DNA from 3 places in the Streptomyces sp. NPDC002838 genome. Region 3 is predicted to be linked to each of the others. Evidence: riboswitches for the same ligand, from Rfam matches in the RefSeq annotation. Region 3 holds a riboswitch; each other region holds the start of a gene.
What was found. A riboswitch is a leader RNA that binds a small molecule or an ion and turns the genes downstream of it on or off. The one in region 3 is predicted to bind cobalamin.

Region 1: linked by a shared signal. The riboswitch ahead of ABT063_RS10115 (ribonucleoside-diphosphate reductase subunit alpha) and the one ahead of ABT063_RS37355 (cobalamin biosynthesis protein) in region 3 are both predicted to bind cobalamin.
Region 2: linked by a shared signal. The riboswitch ahead of nicT (Nickel transporter NicT) and the one ahead of ABT063_RS37355 (cobalamin biosynthesis protein) in region 3 are both predicted to bind cobalamin.

What each region holds. Positions count from the first base shown of each region.
Region 1 is NZ_JBEOVF010000006.1:23,856-31,701, reverse strand. Features, by position in the region: gene ABT063_RS10130 (GlxA family transcriptional regulator) at 1-893, opposite strand, end outside; gene ABT063_RS10125 (hypothetical protein) at 986-1,228, shown strand; gene ABT063_RS10120 (ribonucleotide-diphosphate reductase subunit beta) at 1,141-2,154, opposite strand; gene ABT063_RS10115 (ribonucleoside-diphosphate reductase subunit alpha) at 2,154-4,520, opposite strand; cobalamin riboswitch at 4,645-4,773, opposite strand; gene mctP (monocarboxylate uptake permease MctP) at 4,944-6,572, opposite strand; gene ABT063_RS10105 (DUF3311 domain-containing protein) at 6,569-6,832, opposite strand; gene ABT063_RS52170 (YbdD/YjiX family protein) at 6,950-7,078, opposite strand; gene ABT063_RS10100 (GntR family transcriptional regulator) at 7,285-7,846, opposite strand, start outside.
Region 2 is NZ_JBEOVF010000022.1:119,437-127,282, reverse strand. Features, by position in the region: gene ABT063_RS26670 (Ig-like domain-containing protein) at 1-199, opposite strand, end outside; gene ABT063_RS26665 (glycoside hydrolase family 13 protein) at 377-2,050, opposite strand; gene ABT063_RS26660 (LAETG motif-containing sortase-dependent surface protein) at 2,384-3,325, shown strand; gene ABT063_RS26655 (ArsR/SmtB family transcription factor) at 3,766-4,125, opposite strand; cobalamin riboswitch at 4,205-4,404, shown strand; gene nicT (Nickel transporter NicT) at 4,433-5,524, shown strand; gene ABT063_RS26645 (nucleoside hydrolase) at 5,671-6,633, opposite strand; gene thrS (threonine--tRNA ligase) at 6,680-7,846, opposite strand, start outside.
Region 3 is NZ_JBEOVF010000040.1:59,687-67,532, reverse strand. Features, by position in the region: gene cobN (cobaltochelatase subunit CobN) at 1-1,440, opposite strand, end outside; gene ABT063_RS37360 (cobyric acid synthase) at 1,437-2,948, opposite strand; gene ABT063_RS37355 (cobalamin biosynthesis protein) at 2,945-4,009, opposite strand; cobalamin riboswitch at 4,111-4,250, opposite strand; gene ABT063_RS37350 (hypothetical protein) at 4,361-4,582, opposite strand; gene ABT063_RS37345 (inorganic phosphate transporter) at 4,629-5,864, opposite strand; gene ABT063_RS37340 (lysozyme) at 6,018-6,767, opposite strand; gene ABT063_RS37335 (class II aldolase/adducin family protein) at 6,963-7,694, shown strand; gene ABT063_RS37330 (alpha/beta hydrolase) at 7,813-7,846, shown strand, end outside.

The DNA of each region.
Region 1 (7,846 bases), on a different contig from region 3:
TGGCGCAGCGCGGCCGCGTTCCCGAACCCCGTTCGACCGGCGATCGCGTCCACCGTCTCGTCCGTCGCCTCCAGCAACCGCTGGGCCAGCAGCACACGTTGGCGCAGGATCCAGCGGTAGGGAGTCGTTCCCGTCTCCTGCTGGAAGCGGCGGGCGAAGGTGCGCGGGGACATGTGCGCGAGGTCGGCGAGCTGCTCGACGGTGATCTCCTCGTCGAGGTGCTGCTCCATCCACACCAGCACCTCGCCGACCGTGTCGCACTGGGACCGCGGCAGCGGGCGCTCGATGTACTGGGCCTGCCCGCCGTCCCGGTGCGGCGGCACCACCATCCGCCGGGCGATCTTGTTGGCGACCTCCGGCCCCTGTTCCTTGCGCACGATGTGCAGACAGGCGTCGATGCCGGCGGCGGTGCCGGCCGAGGTGATCACCGGGTCCTCGTCGACGTACAGCACGTCCGGCTCGATGATCGCCTGTGGATAGCGACGGGCCAGCTCCTCCGCCTGCCGCCAGTGCACACTGCACCGCCGCCCGTCGAGCAGCCCGGCGGCACCGAGCGCGAACACGCCGGAGCAGACGCTGATCACCCGGGCGCCCCGGTCCACGGCCCGGACCAGGGCGTCGAGCAGCTCCGGCGGATACTCCCGGGTGACGTAGTCGCTCCCGGCCGGCACGGCGATCAGATCGGCCTCGTCCAGCCGGTCCAGGCCGTACGGCGTGGAGACGGTGAGGCCGCCGACGTGCGTGCCGAGCGAGGGTCCCTCCGCCGAGACGACCGCGAAGTCGTACACCGGCAGGCCCTCGTCACTGCGGTCGATGCCGAAGACCTCGCAGACGACGCCGAGTTCGAAGGGATGCACGCCGTTGAGAAGGACGGCCGCCACGTTCTGCAACATGCCGCCAGTCTGCCTCGGATCTGGCAGTAAATCGAGGGTCCACGGCAGTCCTGCCACTGTCGGTAAGGAGTATTCGGCGTGACAGTGGTGTCATGACCACCGCACAGACACAAGGCCTGATCGGAATGCTCACCGTCCTCGGGATCCTCGTCCTCCTGGTCCTCCCGTCAGTGATCGGCATCCTGCACGACCGGCGCATCGACCGTCAGATCAGGGAGGCCCAGGAAGCCCGCGAGGCCTACGAGATTCAGAAGTCCTCGTCCAGGTCCACGGTGCCCTCCACCGCGACCTGGTACGCCGACGGACGCCGCTCGAAGAAGTTGGTCAGCTCCTGAACGCCCTGGAGCTCCATGAAGGAGAAGGGGTTCTCGGAGCCGTACACCGGAGCGAAGCCGAGGCGCGTCAGGCGCTGGTCGGCCACGCACTCCAGGTACTGCCGCATCGAGTCGGTGTTCATGCCCGGGAGGCCGTCACCGCACAGGTCGCGCGCGAACTGCAGCTCGGCCTCGACGGCCTCCCTCAGCATGTCGGTGACCTGCTGCTGAAGCTGGTCGTCGAACAGCTCCGGCTCCTCCTTGCGGACGGTGTCCACGACGTCGAACGCGAAGCTCATGTGCATCGTCTCGTCGCGGAACACCCAGTTGGTGCCGGTCGCCAGGCCGTGCAGCAGACCCCGGCTGCGGAACCAGTAGACGTAGGCGAAGGCGCCGTAGAAGAACAGGCCCTCGATGCACGCGGCGAAGCAGACGAGGTTGAGCAGGAAGCGGCGGCGGTCCGCCTTCGTCTCGAGGCGGTCCAGCTTCTCGACCTCGTTGATCCACTTGAAGCAGAACTCGGCCTTCTCGCGGATGGAGGGGATGTTCTCGACGGCGTCGAAGGCCGCGGCCCTGTCCTCCGGGTCGGGCAGGTAGGTGTCCAGGAGCGTCAGGTAGAACTGGACGTGGACGGCCTCCTCGAAGAGCTGCCTGCTCAGGTACAGGCGGGCCTCGGGGGAGTTGATGTGCTTGTACAGCGTCAGCACCAGGTTGTTCGCGACGATCGAGTCGCCCGTCGCGAAGAAGGCGACCAGGCGGCCGATGAGGTGCTGCTCACCTTGTGACAGTTTCGCGAGATCCGACACATCCGAGTGGAGGTCTACCTCCTCCACGGTCCAGGTGTTCTTGATGGCGTCCCGGTAGCGCTCGTAGAAGTCGGGGTAGCGCATGGGACGGAGAGTCAGTTCGAAGCCCGGGTCGAGCAGGTTCGTGTTACGGGTGGTCATTACTGGCAGGCCTCGCAGGACTCGGGGTTTTCCAGGGAGCAGGCGACGGCCTCGTCGGGCGCCGGCTGCTGTACGGGGATGGTCTTCTCGGACTGCGCCTGGGCTCGGGCGGCGCGGGCGATGCGGGTCGCCGGGCGCGAGCGCAGGTAGTACGTCGTCTTCAGGCCCGACTTCCAGGCGTACGCGTACATCGAGGAGAGCTTGCCGATGGTGGGCGTCTCCAGGAAGAGGTTCAGCGACTGGGACTGGTCCAGGAACGGGGTCCGGGCCGCCGCCATGTCGATCAGGCCGCGCTGCGGGATCTCCCACGCGGTGCGGTACAGGGCCCGTACGTCCTCGGGGATCCAGGCGAATTCCTGCACCGAGCCGTTCGCCTCGCGCAGCGCCTCACGGGTGCGCGCGTCCCAGACGCCCAGCTCCTTCAGTTCCTTCACCAGGTACGAGTTGACCTGGAGGAACTCGCCGGACAGCGTCTCGCGCTTGAACAGGTTGGACACCTGCGGCTCGATGCACTCGTACACGCCCGCGATCGAGGCGATGGTGGCGGTGGGCGCGATCGCCAGCAGCAGCGAGTTGCGCATGCCGACGGAGGCGATCCGCTCGCGCAGGGCCGCCCAGCGCTCCGGCCAGGTCAACTCCGTGTCGTAGTGGTCGGGGTGGAGGACACCCCGGGCCGCACGGGTCTTCTCCCAGGCCGGCAGCGGGCCGTTGCGCTCGGCGAGGTCGGCGGAGGCCTCGTACGCGGCCAGCATGATGCGCTCGGCGATCCGCGTGGAGAGCCGCTTGGCCTCCGGCGAGTCGAAGGGCAGGCGCAACTGGAAGAAGACGTCCTGCAGACCCATCGCGCCGAGGCCGACCGGGCGCCAGCGGGAGTTGGAGCGGCCCGCCTGCTCGGTCGGGTAGAAGTTGATGTCGACGACCCGGTCGAGGAAGGTGACGGCGGTACGGACCGTCTCGTCCAGCCGCTCCCAGTCGATGTCGCCGCCGGAGACGAACGCGCCCAGGTTCACCGACCCCAGGTTGCAGACCGCCGTCTCCCCGTCGTCCGTGACCTCCAGGATCTCCGTGCAGAGGTTGGAGGAGTGGACCACGTGGCCCGGCTCGGCCGTCTGGTTGGCGGTGCGGTTGGCGGCGTCCTTGAAGGTCATCCAGCCGTTGCCGGTCTGCGCGAGGGTGCGCATCATGCGGCCGTAGAGGTCACGGGCGGGGATGGTCTTCTTCGCCAGCCCCCTCTTCTCGGCCGACCGGTACGCCGCGTCGAACTCCTCGCCCCACAGGTCGACCAGCTCCGGCACGTCGGACGGCGAGAACAGCGACCACTGCCCGTCGGCGTCGACCCGGCGCATGAACTCGTCCGGGACCCAGTGCGCGAGGTTCAGGTTGTGCGTACGGCGGGCGTCCTCACCGGTGTTGTCGCGCAGCTCCAGGAACTCCTCGATGTCGGAGTGCCAGGTCTCCAGATAGACCGCCGCCGCGCCCTTGCGCCGGCCGCCCTGGTTCACCGCGGCGACCGAGGCGTCGAGGGTCTTCAGGAACGGGACGATGCCGTTGGAGTGCCCGTTCGTGCCGCGGATCAGCGAACCGCGGGAGCGGATGCGGGAGTAGGCGATGCCGATGCCGCCGGCGTGCTTCGAGAGGCGGGCCACCTGGTGGTAGCGGTCGTAGATGGAGTCCAGCTCGTCCTTGGGGGAGTCCAGGAGGTAGCAGGACGACATCTGGGGGTGCCGGGTACCGGAGTTGAAGAGGGTGGGGGAGGAGGGCAGGTAGTCGAGGCGGCTCATGAGCCGGTAGAGCGCGGCGACTTCGTCGACGGACCTGCTCGTGTCGTCCTCCGCCAGCCCCGCGGCGACGCGCAGCATGAAGTGCTGCGGCGTCTCGATCACCTTGCGGGTGATCGGGTGCCGGAGCAGATAGCGGCTGTGCAGGGTGCGCAGGCCGAAGTAGCCGAGGCGGTCGTCGGCGTCCGTGTCGATCAGCGCGTCGAGGCGCTCGGCGTGGACCCGTACGAACTCGGCCGTACGGTCGGCGATGAGCCCCTCCCGGTGCCCCACGGCGACGGACCCGGTGAAGGACGTGACGCCCTGCGAGGCGGCTTCGGCGGCGATGCCGATCGTCAACAGGCGGGCGGCCAGCCGCGAGTAGACCGGGTCCTCGGAGATCAGGCCGGCGGCCGCCTCGGTGGCCAGCTCGCGCAACTCCGTCTCGTCGGCCCGCGCGGACCGGCCGCGCAGCGCGGCTGCGGCGACCCGGCCGGGGTCGGCGTCGGGCAGGTCGGCGGTCAGCTCGGTCAGGATCCGCAGCAACGCGGTTCCGGGACCGTCGGTCTCCAGGGCTGCTGAAACCGGTTCGGCTGGCGCGATGGTCACGTGGGGCTCTCCCTCGCTCGGCACGGGGGCCTGGTGGAGGGCAGGGGGCAGCACACGAGCGCACGCGGCGTCGCGTCCACCGACCCATTCCACGAGGCCCGGACGTCAGAACACCCGGACCGGACGGCCGGGCGTGCTGTCGGCAGGTCCTCGGACTGACGCCCATACGCGCATATACGGGCATGGGTACACCGTTGCGGGACAGTTCCGGATTCGCACCGGATTCCCCTGCGGCGACAGCGAGCATGAGCATACATCTTGTGCCGCGTGAGGACAGCACCCCCATATGTTGTGTCGCGGTGGTTTCGGAGCGTCAACTCGTAGGTGAGGAGAGTGAGGTGCCGAGTGCCCTTGCGGCGCATGGCCGGGAACGGCGACGGGCCGCCGGATTCGATCCGGCGGCCCGTCGTTCTCGCGTACGGCTCAGTGCGTGGCGCCCGCCGTGGCCGGCGGCAGCTCCACCTGGACGCCCGGGTCGCCCGCGTCGGCCGTGTAGTCCGACGGCTTGGTCTCGTCGACGCCCTCCGGGGCCTTCAGCGCCTTCAGGACGAAGGTCAGGACGACGGTGACGACCACGTTCAGCACGAACGCCGTCAGACCGATGTAGCCGATCTCGCCGATGCCGGGGATCTCCTTCGACGAGCCGCCGAAGTGCTTCTGCGTCGGCGAGGCGACGCCGTACGCGGCGACCGTGCCGTAGACCATGCCGACCGCCCAGCCCGCGAGCAGCGCCCAGCGGTGGAACCAGCGGGTGAACAGGCCGCCGACCAGCGCCGGGAAGGTCTGCAGGATCCAAATGCCGCCCAGCAGCTGGAAGTTGATCGCGACCGTCTTGTCCATCGTCAGGACGAAGGCCAGCGCGCCCACCTTCACCAGGAGCGAGACCAGCTTGGAGACCTTGGTCTCCTGCGCCGGCGTGGCGTCCGGCTTGATGAAGTCCTTGTAGATGTTGCGGGTGAAGAGGTTCGCGGCCGCGATCGACATGATCGCCGCCGGCACCAGCGCGCCGATGCCGATCGCTGCGAAGGCCACGCCCGCGAACCAGCTCGGGAACATGTCCTCGAACAGCTGCGGGATCGCCAACTGCCCGTTGCTGACCTTGACTCCGGCCGCGATCGCCATGAAGCCCAGCAGCGCCAGCAGGCCCAGCATCAGCGAGTACAGCGGCAGAATGGTGGTGTTGCGGCGGATCACCTCACGGCTGCGCGAGGACAGCGTCGCCGTGATCGAGTGCGGGTACATGAACAGCGCCAGCGCGGAGCCCAACGCCAGCGTGGCGTACGTCCACTGGCCGGCCTCCGCCGGGACCAGCGCACCGCGCGGGGCGCCCGTCGCCGGGTTGGTCTGACTGTACGCCTCACTCGCCTTGGCGAAGATGTCGTCGAACCCGCCCAGCTTGATCGGGATGTAGATGATCGCCACCGCGATGACGATGTAGATCAGCGTGTCCTTCACGAACGCGATCAGCGCGGGGGCCCGCAGACCCGACGAGTACGTGTACGCGGCCAGCACGCCGAAGGCGATCAGCAGCGGCAGGTCCTTGATGAACCAGTTGGTGTTCTCGCCACCGCCGACGCCCATCACGTCCAGCACGGCCTGGATGCCGACCAGCTGGAGCGCGATGTACGGCATGGTCGCGAGGATGCCGGTGAGGGCCACGGCGAGGGACAGACTCTTGGAGCCCCACCGGCCGCGCACGAAGTCCGAGGTCGTGACGTAGCCGTGCTTGTGCGAGACCGACCACAGGCGGGGCAGGAAGGTGAAGATCAGCGGGTAGACCAGGATGGTGTACGGCACGGCGAAGAAACCGGCCGCGCCCGCCGCGTAGATCGCCGCCGGTACGGCGACGAAGGTGTACGCCGTGTACAGGTCGCCGCCGAGCAGGAACCAGGTGACCCAGGTGCCGAACGAGCGGCCGCCGAGGCCCCATTCGTCGAGGCTGTGCTCGTTCTCTGCCTTGCGCCAGCGGGCGGCCAGGAAGCCCATGACCGTGACGGCCAGGAAGAAGAAGATGAAGACGGCGAGTGCGACGCCGTTCACGCCGTCGTTCACTGCGACGCACCGCCCTTCTGGGAGGAGCGGGCGCGCTGGTCACGCTGCCACAGCTTGTACGCGATCATCGTGAGCGCCGTGGAGATCAGCACCCAGGCCATCTGGTACCAGTAGAAGAACGGGATGCCGATGAAGGCCGGGTCCGTCTTGGTGTACGACCCCACCCACAGCATCGCCACGAAGGGCGCGACGAGGCAGACGGCGATGACGACCCTCGCGGGGGTCACCACCGTTCCGCTCACTTCCGGCTCGTTCGACATCGGGCGGCTCCGTCCCCTCACTGATCACCTGTGTAAGCGCAGGCAATCTAGGTCACGGTGTCGCAGATGCGGAACCCCTCGTCCGCATATCGGTATGTGTCGGTTCCGTGTCGGTCCTCAGCAGCAGCGGAACCCCTGGCGCGGGTCCGCCTCCTGCCGGTCCGTACTGCGCACGTGGGCGACATGGCGGTCGTACGCCGACTCGTCGGTCAGCTCCCGCACGTACCAGCGCACGCCCCTAAGCACCCGAAGTTCGGACGTTCGCGGTACGCACTGGGAGGTCCTCCCGTCCATGCGGCGACGGGAGGACCGTAGAGCAGGAAGAGCAGTTGCGCTACACCGCGTGCAGTACTGAGAAGGCCCTTACTCCTGCGGACGATTGAGCCGGGCCACGCCGCATCACCCCGGGGGACAACCCCCGGACCCCCAGCCATCCCGCACTCGGCCCAGCTCTATTCCGCAGGCCGCTTCAGCCGCGCCACGAACTTGTAGCGGTCCCCCCGATAGACGGACCGCACCCACTCCACCGGCTGACCCTCCCGGTCCAGCGAGTGCCGGGACAGCATCAGCATCGGCAGGCCCACGTCGGTGCCGAGCAGGCCGGCCTCGCGCGGGGTGGCCAGCGAGGTCTCGATGGTCTCCTCCGCCTCGGCGAGATGGACGTCGTACACCTCGGCCAACGCCGTGTAGAGGGATGTGTACTTGACCAGTGACCGGCGCAGCGCCGGGAAGCGCTTCGCGCTCAGGTGGGTCGTCTCGATGGCCATCGGCTCGCCGTTCGCCATCCGCAGCCGCTCGATGCGCAGCACCCGCCCGCCGGGCGTGATGTCGAGCAGCTCGGCCAGCCGGTCGTCGGCGGTGATGTAGCCGATGTCCAGCAGCTGCGAGGTGGGTTCGAGGCCCTGGGCGCGCATGTCCTCGGTGTACGAGGTGAGTTGGAGCGCCTGCGAGACCTTCGGCTTGGCGACGAACGTGCCCTTGCCCTGGATGCGCTCCAGGCGGCCCTCGACCACC
Region 2 (7,846 bases), on a different contig from region 3:
ACCCGGCACCCAACGGCGGCCCCGCGTACCCCGCGACCTCGACGACCCCCTCCCGCCCCGGGACGATGGTCACGGCACCCCACAGCTCACGGCCGGGCTCACCGGCGTATGCCGCGGCGGGCGACGAACCGCACAGGGCGGCGATCGCGCCCGCCACGGCTATGCCCGCCAGGGCGGCTGACTTCCTGGACCTGCTCATCGTCGGCGGAACTCCTCACGGCTTCACGACGGACGTCGGCGACCCCCTGCCAGCGATTCTCCCGTCCCGTTTCCGCAGGTGGCATGTGCTGTACGGCCGTATGGGCGAGGTGGGTTCCACGCGGTGCCGGTCCGGCGAGAGCTTCATGGAGAAGACCGGCCTGGTCGTGACAGACAGTCAGGCGATCCAGACGGTGGTGTCCGGCCCCAGCAGCCCGTCCTCCAGCGGGGCGCTGCTGAGCAGTACCTCCCCCGCCGGCAGCCGTACGGCCGCCCCCGACAGGTTGGTGACGCACCGCCAGCCGTCGTGCCGGGTGAAGTCCAGTACCCCGGCCGGGCTGTCGTCCGCCCAGGTCAGCGACTCCCCCTCCAGCAGCTTGCGGCGCAGCCGCAGGGCCGTGCGGTAGAGCTCCAGGGTGGAGCCCTCGACACCGTCCTGGGACTCGACGGCGTACGCCGCGAAGCTCTCCGGCTGCGGCAGCCAGGCGCCACCCGCCCCGAAGCCGTACGACGGTCCCGTCGCCGTCCACGGCAGCGGCACCCGGCATCCGTCGCGGCCCTTGCGGACGCGGCCGGTCTGTTCCCAGATCGGGTCCTGGAGGACCTCGACGGGCAGGCCGGCGACTTCGGGCAGGCCGAGTTCCTCGCCCTGGTAGACGTACGACGATCCGGGCAGCGCCAGCATCAGGAGCGTGGCCGCCCTGGCCCGTCGTAGGCCGTGGGACTCGTCCACCGCGGGCGCGTGACCGCCGGACAGCAGCCAGGCGTTGTCGTCGGTGCCGGGCGGGAGCATCAGCCGGGAGGTGTGCCGTACGACGTCGTGGTTGGACAGCACCCAGGTGGCGGAGGCGCCGGCCTGGTGCGCGCTGTCCAGCGAGTCGGTGATGACCTGCCGCAGCTCGTCCGCGTCCCAACCGGCCTGGAGATACTCGAAGTTGAAGGCCTGGCCGAGTTCGTCCGGACGGGCGTACAGCGTGCGTCGGGCGCCCTGGACCCAGGCCTCCGCGACCGCCATGCGGGGCGGGCGGTAGGAGTCGAGGATCTTGCGCCAGTCGCGGTAGATCTCGTGGACCTCGTCGCGGTCGTAGAAGGGGTGGGTGCCGGGCGCGAAGTGGGGCAGCGCGTCCTCGCTGCTGAGTTCGGGCGCGCCGAGGTCGCGCAGCGGCTCGCTCAGGTCCTTGGCCAGGGCGTGGGCGACGTCGACACGGAAGCCGTCGACCCCGCGGTCGGACCAGAAGCGCAGGGTGGTGCGGAAGTCGGCGCGGACCTCCTCGTTCGCCCAGTTGAGGTCGGGCTGCTGGGGCGCGAACAGGTGCAGGTACCACTGTCCGTCCGGCACCCGCTGCCAGGCGCTGCCGCCGAAGACGGACTGCCAGTCGGTGGGCGGGAGTTCGCCGTGCGTACCGCGGCCGTCGCGGAAGACATAGCGGTCGCGGGCGGGGGAGCCGGGGCCGGAGGCGAGGGCCTCCTGGAACCACACGTGCTGGTGGGAGGTGTGGTTGGGGACCAGGTCGACGATCACTTTCAGGCCGAGCCGGTGGGCCTCGGCGGCGAGCGCGTCGAAGTCGTCGAGGCTGCCCAGGCGCGGGTCGACGTCCCGGTAGTCGGCGACGTCGTAGCCGCCGTCGGCGAGTTCGGAGGGGTAGAAGGGGCTCAGCCACAGGGCGTCGACGCCGAGCGCGGCGAGATGGTTCAGCCGGCGGGTGACGCCTCGCAGGTCGCCGAGTCCGTCGCCGTCGGCGTCGGCGAAGCTGCGGGGGTAGACCTGGTAGACGACGGCCTGGCGCCACCAGTTGGGGTCGCGGGAGGAGAGGTCGGGAGTGGTCTCGGGGCGGTCGGGACGGTCGGTCACGCGGTCTCCCTCGGGGCAGTGGTGCGGGGCGCTCAAGTAGGCACTCCGGTACCTGTCCACATTGTCGGGAAAGCGAACTCGAACGCCGTCCGGAGCAGTTCATTCCCCGTGTGATGAAATTGTGATGGCCTTCTGAAGTCCCCCTCCATAGCCGCAGGTTGACAGCGTTCTGCCAGGAGATCCACGATGTGCGGACACCGTGGCGCATGTGACCAATGGGCCCAGTGCTTTTCAGACCCTGTGCATCACTCTGTGTATCTCAGGGCTCTGTGTGCGTTTTTGACCCGGTGTTCTTCGGAACACTCGCCACCCCCCTCACCCGATGGGATCCGCATGTCCATAGCTAGACGTGTCACCGCGCGCCGCCTGCTGGGGACGGGCGCCGTGGCGCTCGTCCTCTGTGCCGCCCCCGCCTCGGCCGCCTGGGCCACCGGCACCCCCGGCGGCGACGGCTGGAAGTCCGGCGGCACCTACAAGCCCGGGACGGGCGCGGGCACGGAGACCGGTACCGACCGCTGCCAGTTCTCGCTGGACGGCTCCAACTTCTTCGACTCGGTCAAGGTCGACGACCAGAACCTCAAGCCCACCGACGACGGCAAGGTCCACATCAAGGTCCGTGCCGCCGGCGACGCCACCACCTGCACCGCCTCCCTCGCCTCCTACCTCGCCCACGGCGCGACCTTCGCGACCTCCGGCGAGCAGGTCTTCGTCGACTTCGACACGGTGACCGTCAAGCCGGGGCAGACCGACTCCCTCGACATCGCGGTGCCGGACGCGGGCTGCTTCGCGCAGATCGACCTCTACCGCGGCGCGGTCAAGTTCGACGGCAAGCTCGACGCCAACGACGGATTCCAGCACGGCGACCTGCCCAAGGGCCCGGACCGCCCGGTCATCAAGGACAAGCTGATCGCGGCCTGGAACGGCGGCACGAAGAACTGCACGACGCCTCCGCCCACGGAGGAGCCGCCGTCCACGCCCACCCCGCCCCCGTCGACCCCGGAGGAGCCCACCGAGCCCTCGACGCCGACGGAGGAGACGACGCCTCCGGCGACCGAGCCCCCGGCCTCGGAGACGCCGTCCACCGAGACCCCGACCCCGACCCCCTCCGACTCCACCACCGCCCCGGCCCCCAAGCCGAACGGCGGCGGCGACAACCTCGCGGAGACGGGCGGCAGCAGCGCGACCGGCCCGATCGCCATCGGCGCGGCCGTACTCCTGGCGGGCGGCGCGGGCATCGTCCTGGCCACGCGACGCCGGCGGGCCGCTCGCTCGTAAGTACCGTCGGCTGATGGCTTGAACGCCGGACGGGCAACTCGCTCGTAGGCCCATCAGCCGACCCCTCGACCGCCGGCCGGGCAACGTCAGCCCGACCGGCGATCCCCCCGAGGCCCCGCAGGGGTGTCGGGAGCCCCGCCCGCGCACTTCCCCCGTGGTGCGCGGGCGGGGCCGTCGGCCCTGGCCTGTAGGGGTTTCAGTGCGGCCCTGACCGGAGGCAGCCGCCGTGGCCCACGTGATTGCAGACGGCGGTCGCTTCCAGGGCCTCGACCGGCTGTTCGCAGACCACGCACACAACCTGACGGCGGCGCAGCCGCTGTTCGCGGTGCCCCCGGAGAACCCGGTGATTGGCAGATCTGTTCCACCAACACGGCCACGTGACCTGGTGTTTTCCCTCGCGGGGGTGGAACAGATCTGCCAATCACCGCCTCCCACAAGCGTCAGCCCCCGTCGGCCGCGCAGTGCTCCAACAGCCCCCGCACCTCTCCGTCCACCACCCGGTACCGCACCACCCGCCCCTCCTTCTCCCCCTCCACGACCCCCGCCGCCCGCAGCAACCGCAGCGCCTGCGATACGGCGGGATCGTTCATGCCGGTCGCGATCGCCAGGTCGGACACGGCCAGCGGCCCGGTCTGGTGCAGGGCGAGGAGCAGCGCGAGCCTCTTGGGGTCCGCGAGGAGGGAGAAACGGTCGGCCCAGGTGCGGACGTGGCCGGGTTCGCCGATCGCGGCGATGGCGTCGCACACCCGGTGCCCGTCGATGGTGCGGCGGTCCGCTCGGTCGGCGGGGACGAGATGCATGCCGTCATCCTCGCAGGCGACCTGTGTGATCTTGAATACCTGCGCAAGTACGCAGCTATGCAGGAGACCGCCTGCCGCCCTACGGTGGGCGGGCCGTGGTGCTCGGGAAGCCGGTGACGCCCCTTCAGGGGCCATTCCGGAGCGGCCCTCGCCACTGTGATCGGGGAGTTCACGTCCCGTCCGGCGCAAGCCGGTGCCACTGGTCGTACGACTGGGAAGGCAGGAACGGCGGACACACGACCCGTAAGCCAGGAGACCGGCCACGGCATCTCACGAGTTGATCCACGAGGTGCTGGAGCGTGACCGTATGACCCTGCCCGAGCCCACATCCGCCTACCGCTGGCGCCGCGAGGACACCCTCAAGACCGCCGGCCTGATGGCGGTGATCGCCGCCCTGCACGTCGTGGCCTTCGGTGTTCTCTTCCTGCTCGTCGTACCCGGTCACTACGAGGTCGGCGACAAGGCCTTCGGCATCGGCCTCGGCATCACCGCCTACACCCTCGGCATGCGGCACGCCTTCGACGCCGACCACATCGCCGCCATCGACAACACCACCCGCAAGTTGATGGCCGACGGCAAGCGGCCGGTGTCGGTGGGCTTCTGGTTCGCGCTCGGTCACTCCAGCGTGGTGGTGGCGATGGCCGCGCTCGTCGCGGGCGGCGCCGCGCTCGCGGGCACCCTCATGAACGACGACTCCCGCACCCACCAGACGCTGGGGATCGTCGGTACGACGGTCTCGGGGACGTTCCTCTACCTCATCGCCGCCCTCAACCTGGTCGCCCTGCTCGGGATCCTGAAGGTCTTCCGGGCCATGCGGGCCGGCACGTACGACGAGAAGGAACTCGAACAGCACCTGGATTCACGGGGGTTCATGAACCGGATCCTCGGCCGCCTCACCAAGTCCATCAGCCGCCCCGGCCAGATGTACCCCCTCGGCTTCCTCTTCGGCCTCGGCTTCGACACGGCCACCGAGGTGACCCTGATGGTGATGGCGGGCTCGGGTGCGGCGGCCGGTCTGCCCTGGTACGCGATCCTCTCCCTGCCCCTCCTCTTCGCCGCCGGCATGAGCCTGTTCGACACCCTCGACGGCACGTTCATGAACTTCGCCTACCAGTGGGCGTTCTCCAACCCCGTCCGCAAGGTCTTCTACAACCTCACCATCACCGGCCTGTCCATCGCCGTCGCCTTCTTCATCGGCACGATCGAACTGGTCGGCGTCCTGCACGAGAAGCTCGACCTGACCGACGTCGTGACCACCTGGATCGCCGACATCGATCTCGACAACGTCGGTTACGTCATCGTCGGTCTGTTCGTGGTGGTGTGGGCGGCGGCCATCGGCTACTGGCGGCTCGCGAAGGTGGAACAGAGGTGGGCGGTACGGCCGGCCGACACCCGCTAGTGCCCCGACGGGCAACTGCCGGGCGTCGCGACATCGCTGAAGCCGGCAGCGCTGAAGCAGGCCAGCCCGCACCGCGTCGTGTCCATCCCCCGCCCGGCAAGGAGTTCCCGCTGCGCCGCGAAACGCTCCGCCGACTGCGACCGGCCCTAAACGCCCTCCACGGTCGCCAGCCACAACTTCACATACCGCTCCACGTCCACGCCCAACGCCACATCCACCAGCGGCTGTTCACGTACGCCCTCGTGGATCTCGGACTCACCGGGCCGTGAGCGGCGGTCGACGATCGTCTGGCCTCGGGTGGGGCCCGGGGCCAGGGCGACCTCGACCGGGAGGGGCTCGGTGGTGATGCCCTCCGGGTCGACGACCGCGCAGACCGCGCCCGCGTCGCCGAGGCCGCCCATGGGGGTGGGGTCGCCGGAGGTGGCGGGGTCGCGGTGGGCGAGGAGTTCGCCGGCCATGCGGAGGCGGGGTTCCGTGCTCGCGCGCAGGCGCTGGACATCCCCGGCCGGGACGAGGACCTGCTTGAAGACGTCCAGGCCGTACATCGTGATCGGCACCCCGGCCGTGAGCAGGATCGCGGCGGCCTCGGGGTCGTGCCACACGTTGAACTCCGCGACGGGCGTGGCGTTTCCGGCCGCCACCGCGCCGCCCATGAACACGATCCGCTCGATGTTCCGCACCACCTCCGGGTGCGTGCGCAGGAGCAGCGCGATGTTCGTCAGCGGTGCGGTGGGGATCAGGGTGACCGGACGGGGGGAGGCGAGGATCTCCTGCCGCAGCAGCGTGACCGCGTCGACGTCGACCGGGACTCGGGTCGGCGCGGGCAGGCCGAGGTCGCCCATCCCGTCCTGGCCGTGGACGTGCCGGGCCGTGCGGACGGGCTCGATCAGCGGGCGTTCGGCACCCCGCGCGACCGGTATGCCGGACGCCCCTGCTTGCTCCAGCACGGTCAGGGTGTTGCGGACCACCCCGTCCACGTCGGTGTTCCCCGCCACGCAGGTCACCGCGCGCACGTCGAGACCCGGGTGCCGTACGGCGAACAGCAGGGCCAGGGCGTCGTCGACACCCGTGTCGCAGTCGATGATCACCGGGATGGGCTGACCTGTCACGGCTGTCACGGCTGGGATCCTCTCTCCACGGGCTACGAGAGTGACCTTACGCAGCCCGCCACAGTTCGGTGCCGCGCTCCTCCACACAGGCTCCGATCACGCGCAGCAGTTCGGCCACCGGCACCGCCCCCGGACGCCGCCCGTCCCGCAGCCGTACGGCCGCCAGGTCGCCGCCGGCCTCCCGCTCCCCGATCACCGCCTGGTACGGCACGAGCCGCGCCGCCCGGACGCGGGCGCCGAGGGTGCCGTCACCGGGGGCCGCCAGCTCCGCCCGCAGACCCCGCGCCAGAGCCCGCCGTACGACCTCCTCCCCCTGCTCCACCTGCGCCTGCGCCACCGGCAGCACCACCAGCTGCACGGGCGCGAGCCACGCCGGGAACGCGCCGCCGTGTTCCTCGATGAGGTGCGCGACCGCCCGTTCCACGCTGCCGATGATGCTGCGGTGCACCATGACCGGCCGGTGTTTCGCCCCGTCGGCGCCGATGTAGCGCAGGTCGAAGCGCTCGGGCTGGTGGAAGTCGATCTGGACGGTGGAGAGGGTGGATTCGCGTCCGGCGGGGTCGGTGATCTGGACGTCGATCTTGGGGCCGTAGAAGGCGGCCTCGCCCTCCACCGCCTCGTAAGCGATGCCGGAGCCGTCCAGGACCTCCCTGAGCAGTGCGGTGGCCCGCCGCCACAGCTCCGGGTCGGCGACGTACTTGCCTTTGCCGCCCTCGCCGGGGAGGGAGAGACGGTACCGGGCGGCGCGGATGCCCAGGTCGGCGTAGGCGCGGCCGATCAGCTCCAGGGCCGCGCGGGCCTCCTCGACGGCCTGCTCCAGGGTGCAGAAGATGTGCGCGTCGTTGAGCTGGATGGCCCGGACGCGGGTCAGCCCGCCGAGGACGCCGGACAGCTCGGAGCGGTACATGCCGCCCAACTCGGCCATCCGAAGGGGGAGTTCCCGGTAGCTGTGGGAGCGGGAGCGGTAGATGAGGGCGTGGTGGGGGCAGAGGCTGGGGCGCAGTACGACCTCCTCCGCGCCCAGTTCCATCGGCGGGAACATGTCGTCGCTGTAGTGGGACCAGTGGCCGGACATCTCGTACAGCTCCCGCTTGCCGAGCACGGGCGAGTACACATGCCGGTAGCCGGCGGCGCGTTCGGCCTCCCGGATGTACTCCTCCAGGGTGTGCCGTACGACGGCCCCGTCAGGAAGCCAGAAGGGCAGGCCGGACCC
Region 3 (7,846 bases):
GTCCGGGTCGTGGTAGATCGCGATCGGGTTCTCGCCGAAGCCGCGCGGCGGCTGGATCATCACGACGACGTTCCCGAACTGGAGCGAGGCCAGCACGATCTCGTCCCCGTCGACGTACAGGCCGCCCGGCGGCTCACCCCACGCCTCCAGCATCGCGTCCCGCAGCTCGGGGTCGAGCTTGTCGAACCACGCCCGGTAGTCGGCGAGCGGCACGCGTGCGGGGGCGGAGGCCAGCTGCTCCTCCGTCAGCCACTCGACGTCGTGGCCGCCGGCCTCGATCAGCCGGTGGATCAACTCGTCGCCGCCGGACGGGTACGCGGTGACCCCGTATCCCGCGTCCCGCAGCGCGTCCAGCACTCGCACCGCCGAGGCGGGCGTGTCCAGGCCGACCGCGTTGCCGACGCGCGAGTGCTTGGTCGGGTAGGCGGTGAAGACGAGCGCGAGCTTCTTCTCGGCGTTCGGCTTGTGCTTCAACTCCGCGTGCCGTACGGCGATTCCGGCGACCCGCGCGGCCCGCTCCGGATCGGCGACGTACACCGGGACCTCGTCCGGCCCCTGCTCCTTGAAGGAGAACGGCACGGTGATCAGCCGCCCGTCGAACTCCGGGATGGCGACCTGCATCGCCGCGTCCATGGGGGAGAGAGCGGCGTCCGACTCCTCCCAGGCGCTCCGCGACGAGGTCAGGCAAAGCCCCTGCAGCACTGGGACGTCGAGGTCGGCGAGCGCCCCGATGTCCCACGCCTCCTCGTCACCGCCGGCCGACGCCTGCGAGGCGTGCGTGCCGCCGGCGGCGAGGACGGTGGCGACGAGGGCGTCGGCCTTGGCGAGGAGCTCGTAGAGTCCGGGGTCGGCACCGCGCAGCGAACCGCAGTACACGGGAAGTGCGTTGGCGCCCCGCGCTTCGATCGCGTCGCACAGCGTGTCCACGAAGGCGGTGTTGCCGCTGAGCTCGTGCGCTCGGTAGAAGAGGACGCCGACGGTCGGGCGCCCCTCGGCGAAGGGACGCTCACCATGGACGCCGTACTCGGGCATCTTCCGCGGCTCGACGAACCCCTCACCGGTCAGCAGCACGGTGTCCGACAGGAACCGCGCCAGCTCGGTCAGGTTGGCCGGCCCGCCCTCGACGAGATACCGCAGCGCCTCCGCCACGACTCCCGCCGGCACCGACGACTCGGCCATCAACTCCGCGTCGGGCACGGCCTCTCCGCCCAGCAGCACGGTCGGGATGCCGGACGCCTTCAGCGCGGCGAGCCCGTCCTCCCAGGCCCGCTTGCCACCGAGCAGCCGTACGACGGCGATGTCCGCGCCCGCGATGAGGGAGGGCAGCTCGCCCTCGACATCCACGCGGGTCGGGTTGCCGATCCGGTAGGAGGCACCGGAAGCGGCCCGAGCCGCCAACAGGTCCGTGTCGGCGGTCGACAACAACAACACTGTGCTCATGCGGGCGCTCCCGGTGGAAGGAAAGGCAGTCCTTGCGGCGCGCCGGACTCGATGAGCCGCCACAGCGCGTCCGTGTCCGCGTGCTGTTCGATCAGGTCGCCGAGCCGGTCGAGCTGCTCCTCGCGCAGCGCGGCGAACGAGGTGTCCGGGGCCGGCACGAACCGGCGGCCCGCGGCGGCCGCCACCTCACGCAGGAAGGCCCGCCGGAAACCGTCCGACTCCAGCGATCCGTGCCAGTGCGTGCCCCAGGTCTGGCCGACCCGGCAGCCGTCCAGGAAGGGCTCTCCGCCTGCGATATCGGCGACCCCGTGATGAATCTCGTACCCCGCGGCGTGCTCCCCGAGGGCTTCGCCCTCCGGCCGCGTGAGGGTCTTCTCCCGCGCGAACCGCACCCGTACGGGAAGCAGCCCGAGCCCGTCGACATGCCCCTGCCGGCTCTCGACGTCGTCCTCGATGTGCTCGCCGAGGATCTGGAAGCCGCCGCAGATGCCGAGGACCGGCAGCCCGGCCGCGGCCCTGCGGACGAGGGCGTCGGCCAGCCCGCGCTCCCGCAGCCACTCCAGTGCCCGTACGGTCCCCCGGGTCCCCGGAATCACCACGAGGTCGGCGTCGGACAGCTCCTCCGGCCGGTCCACGAACCGGACGACCACACCCGGCTCGGCGGCCAGCGCGTCCACGTCGGTGAAGTTGGACATCAGGGGGACGGCACAGACGGCGACGCGCAGTACGTCCGCGCCGACGGGCGGGGCGACGACCGACTCCCTGACCGTCCCCCGCAGGGAGACCCGGAGCCCGTCCTCCTCGTCGATGCCGAGCCCGTGCCGGAAGGGCAGGACGCCGTAGGTCCGCCGTCCGGTGAGCCCGTGCAACATGTCGAGCCCGGGTTCCAGCAGGGAGACGTCCCCCCGGAACTTGTTGACCAGGAACCCGGCGACGAGTTCCTGATCCTCGGGCGAAAGCAGCGCGACGGTCCCGAAGAAGGAGGCGAACACGCCACCACGGTCGATGTCCCCCACCACGAGCACAGGCAGCCGCGCGTTCCGCGCGATCCCCATGTTCACGATGTCGGTCCGCCGCAGATTGATCTCGGCAGGACTGCCGGCCCCCTCACAGATCACCGCGTCATACGTGCCCCGCAACTCGGCGAGACAGTCCAGCACGGTCCCGAGGAGCCTTTGCTGCCGCCCCCCGTGGTACCCGCGCGCGCTCAGCTCGCCGACCGGCTTCCCGAGCAGCACGACCTGACTGCTCTGCTCGCCTCCTGGCTTGAGCAGCACGGGATTCATCAGGGCGGTCGGCTCGACACGACAGGCCTGCGCCTGCATGGCCTGCGCCCGCCCGATCTCCGCGCCCTCCCGCGTCACGAACGAATTGAGGGACATGTTCTGCGCCTTGAAGGGCGCCACCTTGACGCCCTGCCGCACCAGCCACCGACAGATCCCGGCGGTGACGACACTTTTGCCGGCGTCGGAGGTGGTACCGGCGACGAGAAGCCCACCACCGGTCATGACACACGCCCCGACCGCCGGCGGCACCGCTGTGGGCAGTCGTTCCGCAGGGCGATGGGGGTCCCCCCGCTCGAGCGAAGCCGAGAGTGGGGGAGGGTGGGCACAGCCTGCGGTGCCGGGCGCCTCGCGACCCGCTCCCGCAGTAGCGCACCTGCCGCACTCACCCCCAACGCCAGCCACCCCACCCGCCGCGACAACCGAACAGCCCGCTCGATGTCCCCGACTTCCACAGAACGCCCCCCATCGTTCAGCACAGGCCGATGCTCGACCCGCCCCGCATACGACAACGTCCCCCCGAGCCGCACCCCCAGCGCCCCCGCGAACGACGCCTCCACAGGCCCGGCGTTGGGACTCGGATGCTTGGCCGCGTCCGCACGCCAAGCACGTACGGCCCCCCGCAGATCTTCGCCGGCCACCGCAGCCAGAACCGCAGTCACCCGCGCCCCCGGCCACCCCGCAACGTCGTCGAGCCGCGCGGAAGCCCACCCGAACCTCCGGTGGCGCAGCGACTTGTGCCCGACCATCGCGTCAAGGGTGTTGACGGCCCGAAACCCGAGAAGCCCCGGCACCCCACCAACGGCCCCCCACACCAGCGCCCCCACCACCGCGTCGGACGTGTTCTCGGCGACGGACTCCACCACGGCCCGCGCGATCCCGTCGGCGTCGAGTGCCTGCGGATCCCGTCCGCACAGATGCGGCAGCCGCGCCCGGGCCCCCTCGACGTCCCCCGCCTCCAGGGCACGTCCGACGGCCCGGGCTTCCCGGGCGAGCGAAGTCCCGCCCACGACGGCCCAGGTGGCGGCGCCGGTCAGCGCGACGGAGGCGGCAGGGGACGTACGTACGGCACGAGCGGCCACGGCCCCGAGCGCGACGGCGCCACCGGCACACACGACGGCGTGCAGCGCACCCCACCCGCGATGGTCCCGCCACAACACCCGCTCCACGGCACCCGCGGCCCGTCCGAACACGGCGACCGGATGCCCACGGCGCGGATCACCGAGAAGCAGGTCGCCGAGGAGGCCGGCGGCGGCGCCGTACGCGAAAACGCGATCGGCCCGCATCGGCTCAGCCGACCGCGGAGTCAGACAACGCGTTGGTACTGAACCTCAATCGGCAGCCGAGCATGGCGATATGTCCTCACTCAGGGTGTCCACGCCCTGGTTCGACGAGACCGGCGGTGAGAGTTCCTGGCTCCCGGGGCTTTCTACCCCGGTGACAGTGGCGGGACCGCGCCGGATTCTCACCGGCTTCCTCTCCTGCCGCCGTACATGGCTCCGGCAGTCCACCACGGGGTTGGAAGGGCCGTCAACTTGCTGTTGACCTGCGACGGGAGAGTGTGCGAAGGCCCACACATGCGTGAGGTGCGGGACGGTGATCCGTTCCGCACCTCAAGTGCTTTCGCGTGCTGTGCGTCAGGCCACGATCAGATAGATCCCGTACGCCACCGCCGCCGCGCACGCCGCGAAGCAGGCGTACGCGCCCGTGACCGCAAGCGCGGCGGAGTCCCCCTGGGCCGCCGCCCGTTCGCGTCGTGAGAGGCCGGTGATGCCGAGGGTGAACACGGCCACGAGGGCCACGGTGACCGCGAGGCTGACGCCGAAGACGGAGCCGAGGGCCGACCAGTCGATCTTCATGGTGATGCTTCCTTCTTGGCCGGATGCTTGACCGGGTGCGCGGGGGTCAGACCGTGGTGGCGGTCGACGTGGCGGGCTCGGCCGCCTGGGCCGGGATCGTGGTGGCGAGGTCCTCGGTCACCGTGCCCGCCGGCGGCGGGGTCACGGCGGCGATCGCCGTGGTCATCACGCCGGCCGGCTCCTCGGAGTCGCAGACGTTCGTGTGGTCGACGACCTCACGGCGGGAGATCTTCCAGATCGCGGCGCTGGAGGCGACGAGGAAGACGGCGACGACGGCCGTACCCCAGTCGCCGAAGCCCGTCACGTACTCGGCGAGCGCGCCGACCAGGGCGGCGGCGGGGAGCGTGAGACCCCAGGCGACGAACATGCGCGTCGCCGTGGACCAGCGGACGACCCCGCCCTTGCGGCCGAGGCCCGCGCCCATCACCGCGCCGGAGACCGAGTGCGTGGTGGAGAGGGAGAAGCCGAGGTGGGAGGAGGCCAGGATGACCGTGGCCGCGCTGGTCTGGGCGGCGAAGCCCTGCTGCGGCTGGAGGTCGGTCAGACCCTTGCCCATGGTGCGGATGATGCGCCAGCCGCCGAGGTAGGTGCCCAGCGCGATGGCGATGCCCGCGGAGAGGATGACCCACAGGGGCGGGTCGGAGTCGGGGGCGACGGCGCCGCCGGCGACCAGGGCGAGGGTGATGATGCCCATCGTCTTCTGCGCGTCGTTCGTGCCGTGCGCGAGGGACACGAGACCCGCCGAGGCGATCTGGCCGGCCCGGTAGCCCTTCTCGGCGGCCTTGCCGTCGGCCTTCTTGCCCAGCCTGTAGGAGAGGCGGGTGGCGAACATCGCCGCGAGACCCGCCACCAGTGGGGCCGCGATCGCCGGGATCAGGACCTTGGTGACCAGCGCGTCACCGTGGACGGCGCCCACGCCGGCCGAGGCGATGGCGGCGCCGATCAGACCGCCCATGAGGGCGTGCGAGGAACTGGAGGGCAGGCCCACGAGCCAGGTCAGCAGATTCCAGAGGATCGCGCCGACCAGGGCGGCGAAGATGACCTCGGGACGGATGCCGGTCTCGTCCACGAGACCCTTGGAGATCGTGTTGGCGACCTCCACGGAGAGGAAGGCGCCTACAAGGTTCAGTACGGCGGACATGGCCACCGCGACCTTGGGCTTGAGCGCACCGGTCGAGATGGTCGTGGCCATCGCGTTGGCGGTGTCGTGGAAACCGTTCGTGAAATCGAACGCGAGTGCGGTTACCACCACAATCGCGAGGATCAGCGAGAAGTTTTCCATTTACCCAGGCAATCGTTCGAGGTCATTGGCCGGACGAACGTAGGTAACCTGAGTGAACGGAAGATGAACTGAGGAGGGCCGCACGGTGTCCGGGGATGACGGTTCTCGCACCGCCGAGCTCCCTTTCTCTCGTGCGGCCCAGTCGCCGCACGGCTAGTAGCCTCGGGCAAACTTTCTCAGCTGGGTCAGGGACCCGTTGAAGAGATTTTGGTCACCCGGCAGGCTGCCGCCGTTGTCGTACTGCCAGATCGTCCAGGCCGACCATCCGGCCGGCAGTGCCCCCGTGCCCGCGGAGTTGTAACGGGCGACCCACAGGGGGTGGTTCGAGGCGAAGGCGCCGCTTCGGCCGGTGCACGTGTTCCACCAGTGGGCGGTGGTGTAGATCACCGGACGGCGACCGGTGCGCCGCTTGACCTCGTCGCTGAACGACTTGATCCAGCTGACCATCTTCGCCTTGCTCAGGCCGTAGCACTTGCGCTTCTTGTCGTACGGGTTGTACTCGATGTCGAGCGCGGGCGGCAGCGTCCAGCCGTCCGCGGTCCAGCCGCCGCCGTTGCGCACGAAGTGTGCCGCCTGTGCCTTGCCCGACGACTTGTTGGGCAGCGCGAAGTGGTACGCGCCGCGGATGATGCCCATGTCGCGGGCGCCGTTGTACTGCTGGCCGAAGTACGGGTTGCGGTAGGTGGTGGACTCGGTCGCCTTGACGTAGACGAACTTGGCGCCCTTCGACTTGGCCTTCTGCCAGTTGACGTTCTTCTGATGGGAAGAGACGTCGTGTCCTTTCGGCGGGCTCGCCGCCGAGGCCGGCGTCTCGGCGAGTGCGATCCCCCCGGCGGTGAGAGCCGCCACGGACGCCGCTAAGGCGCGGTTGTGGCGGCGGGATGGTTTGCGATCACGGGCCATATGTCCCCCCGGAATGGCGACGTGCACGACAAAACACCAGAGATTACTGGAAGATCATCGGATCTTCTGCGATCTCCGGCCAAGCGATCGAAGAAGGTCATATTTGCGCATACACGATCTTTCGGAGGGTGTGATTCCGGCCTGAAGTGTCTCCGCGCGGCGGCGGGTTGACGCCGTGCCTGGCAAGATCGCCGCATGGCTGAGCAGCGGCGGGACCCGCGGGGCGTACGAGGTGTACGGGAGGGCGCGCAGGATGTGCCGGAGTCGCGGGGGAGGGGCGTGCGCGCCGAGGAGGCGGACGCCTGGGAGGCGCTCGTCGCGACGGCCCGCCGGACCGTGTCCGACGGACTGGTCGTCGGCACCTCCGGCAACGTCTCGGTGCGCGTCGGTGACACCGTGCTGGTCACGCCGTCGGGTGTCCCCTACGACCGGCTCGCGCCGGACGACGTCACCGGCGTCGACCTCGACGGCCGGCAGGTCCTCGGCGGGCTCGTCCCCACCAGCGAACTGCCCATGCATCTCGCCGTCTACCGCAGCACCGACGCCCGCGCCGTCGTGCACACCCACGCCGTGCACGCGACGGCCGTCTCGACGCTCGTCCCCGAACTCCCGGCGATCCACTACATGACCGTCGCGCTCGGCGGGCCCGTCCGGGTTGCCCCGTATGCCACATACGGCACCGACGAGTTGGCCGAGAACATGCTCCACGCCCTCGCCGACCGCTCCGGCTGTCTCCTCCAGAACCACGGCACCCTCACCTACGGCGCCACCCTGGACCAGGCCTACGACCGCACGGCCCAGCTGGAGTGGATGTGCCGCCTGTGGCTGACGGCGTCCGCGGTACCGGGGTTGTCGCCGACTCTGCTGTCCGAGGCGCAGCTGGCGGAGGTGGGGGAGCGGCTGCGGGGGTACGGGCAGCGGGGGTGAGGTTTCTGCCGCGCCCTCCGGGCGACTGGCGCGACCGGCTGACTCGTCCCTGCAAGCGGCGTCACTCCGAGCCGTCCTCCCGCTGGCCGATAGCCGCGTCCGACAGGACACTGGAGCCGTGCGCACTGTCAAAGCAACGGCCGCTGCCGTCT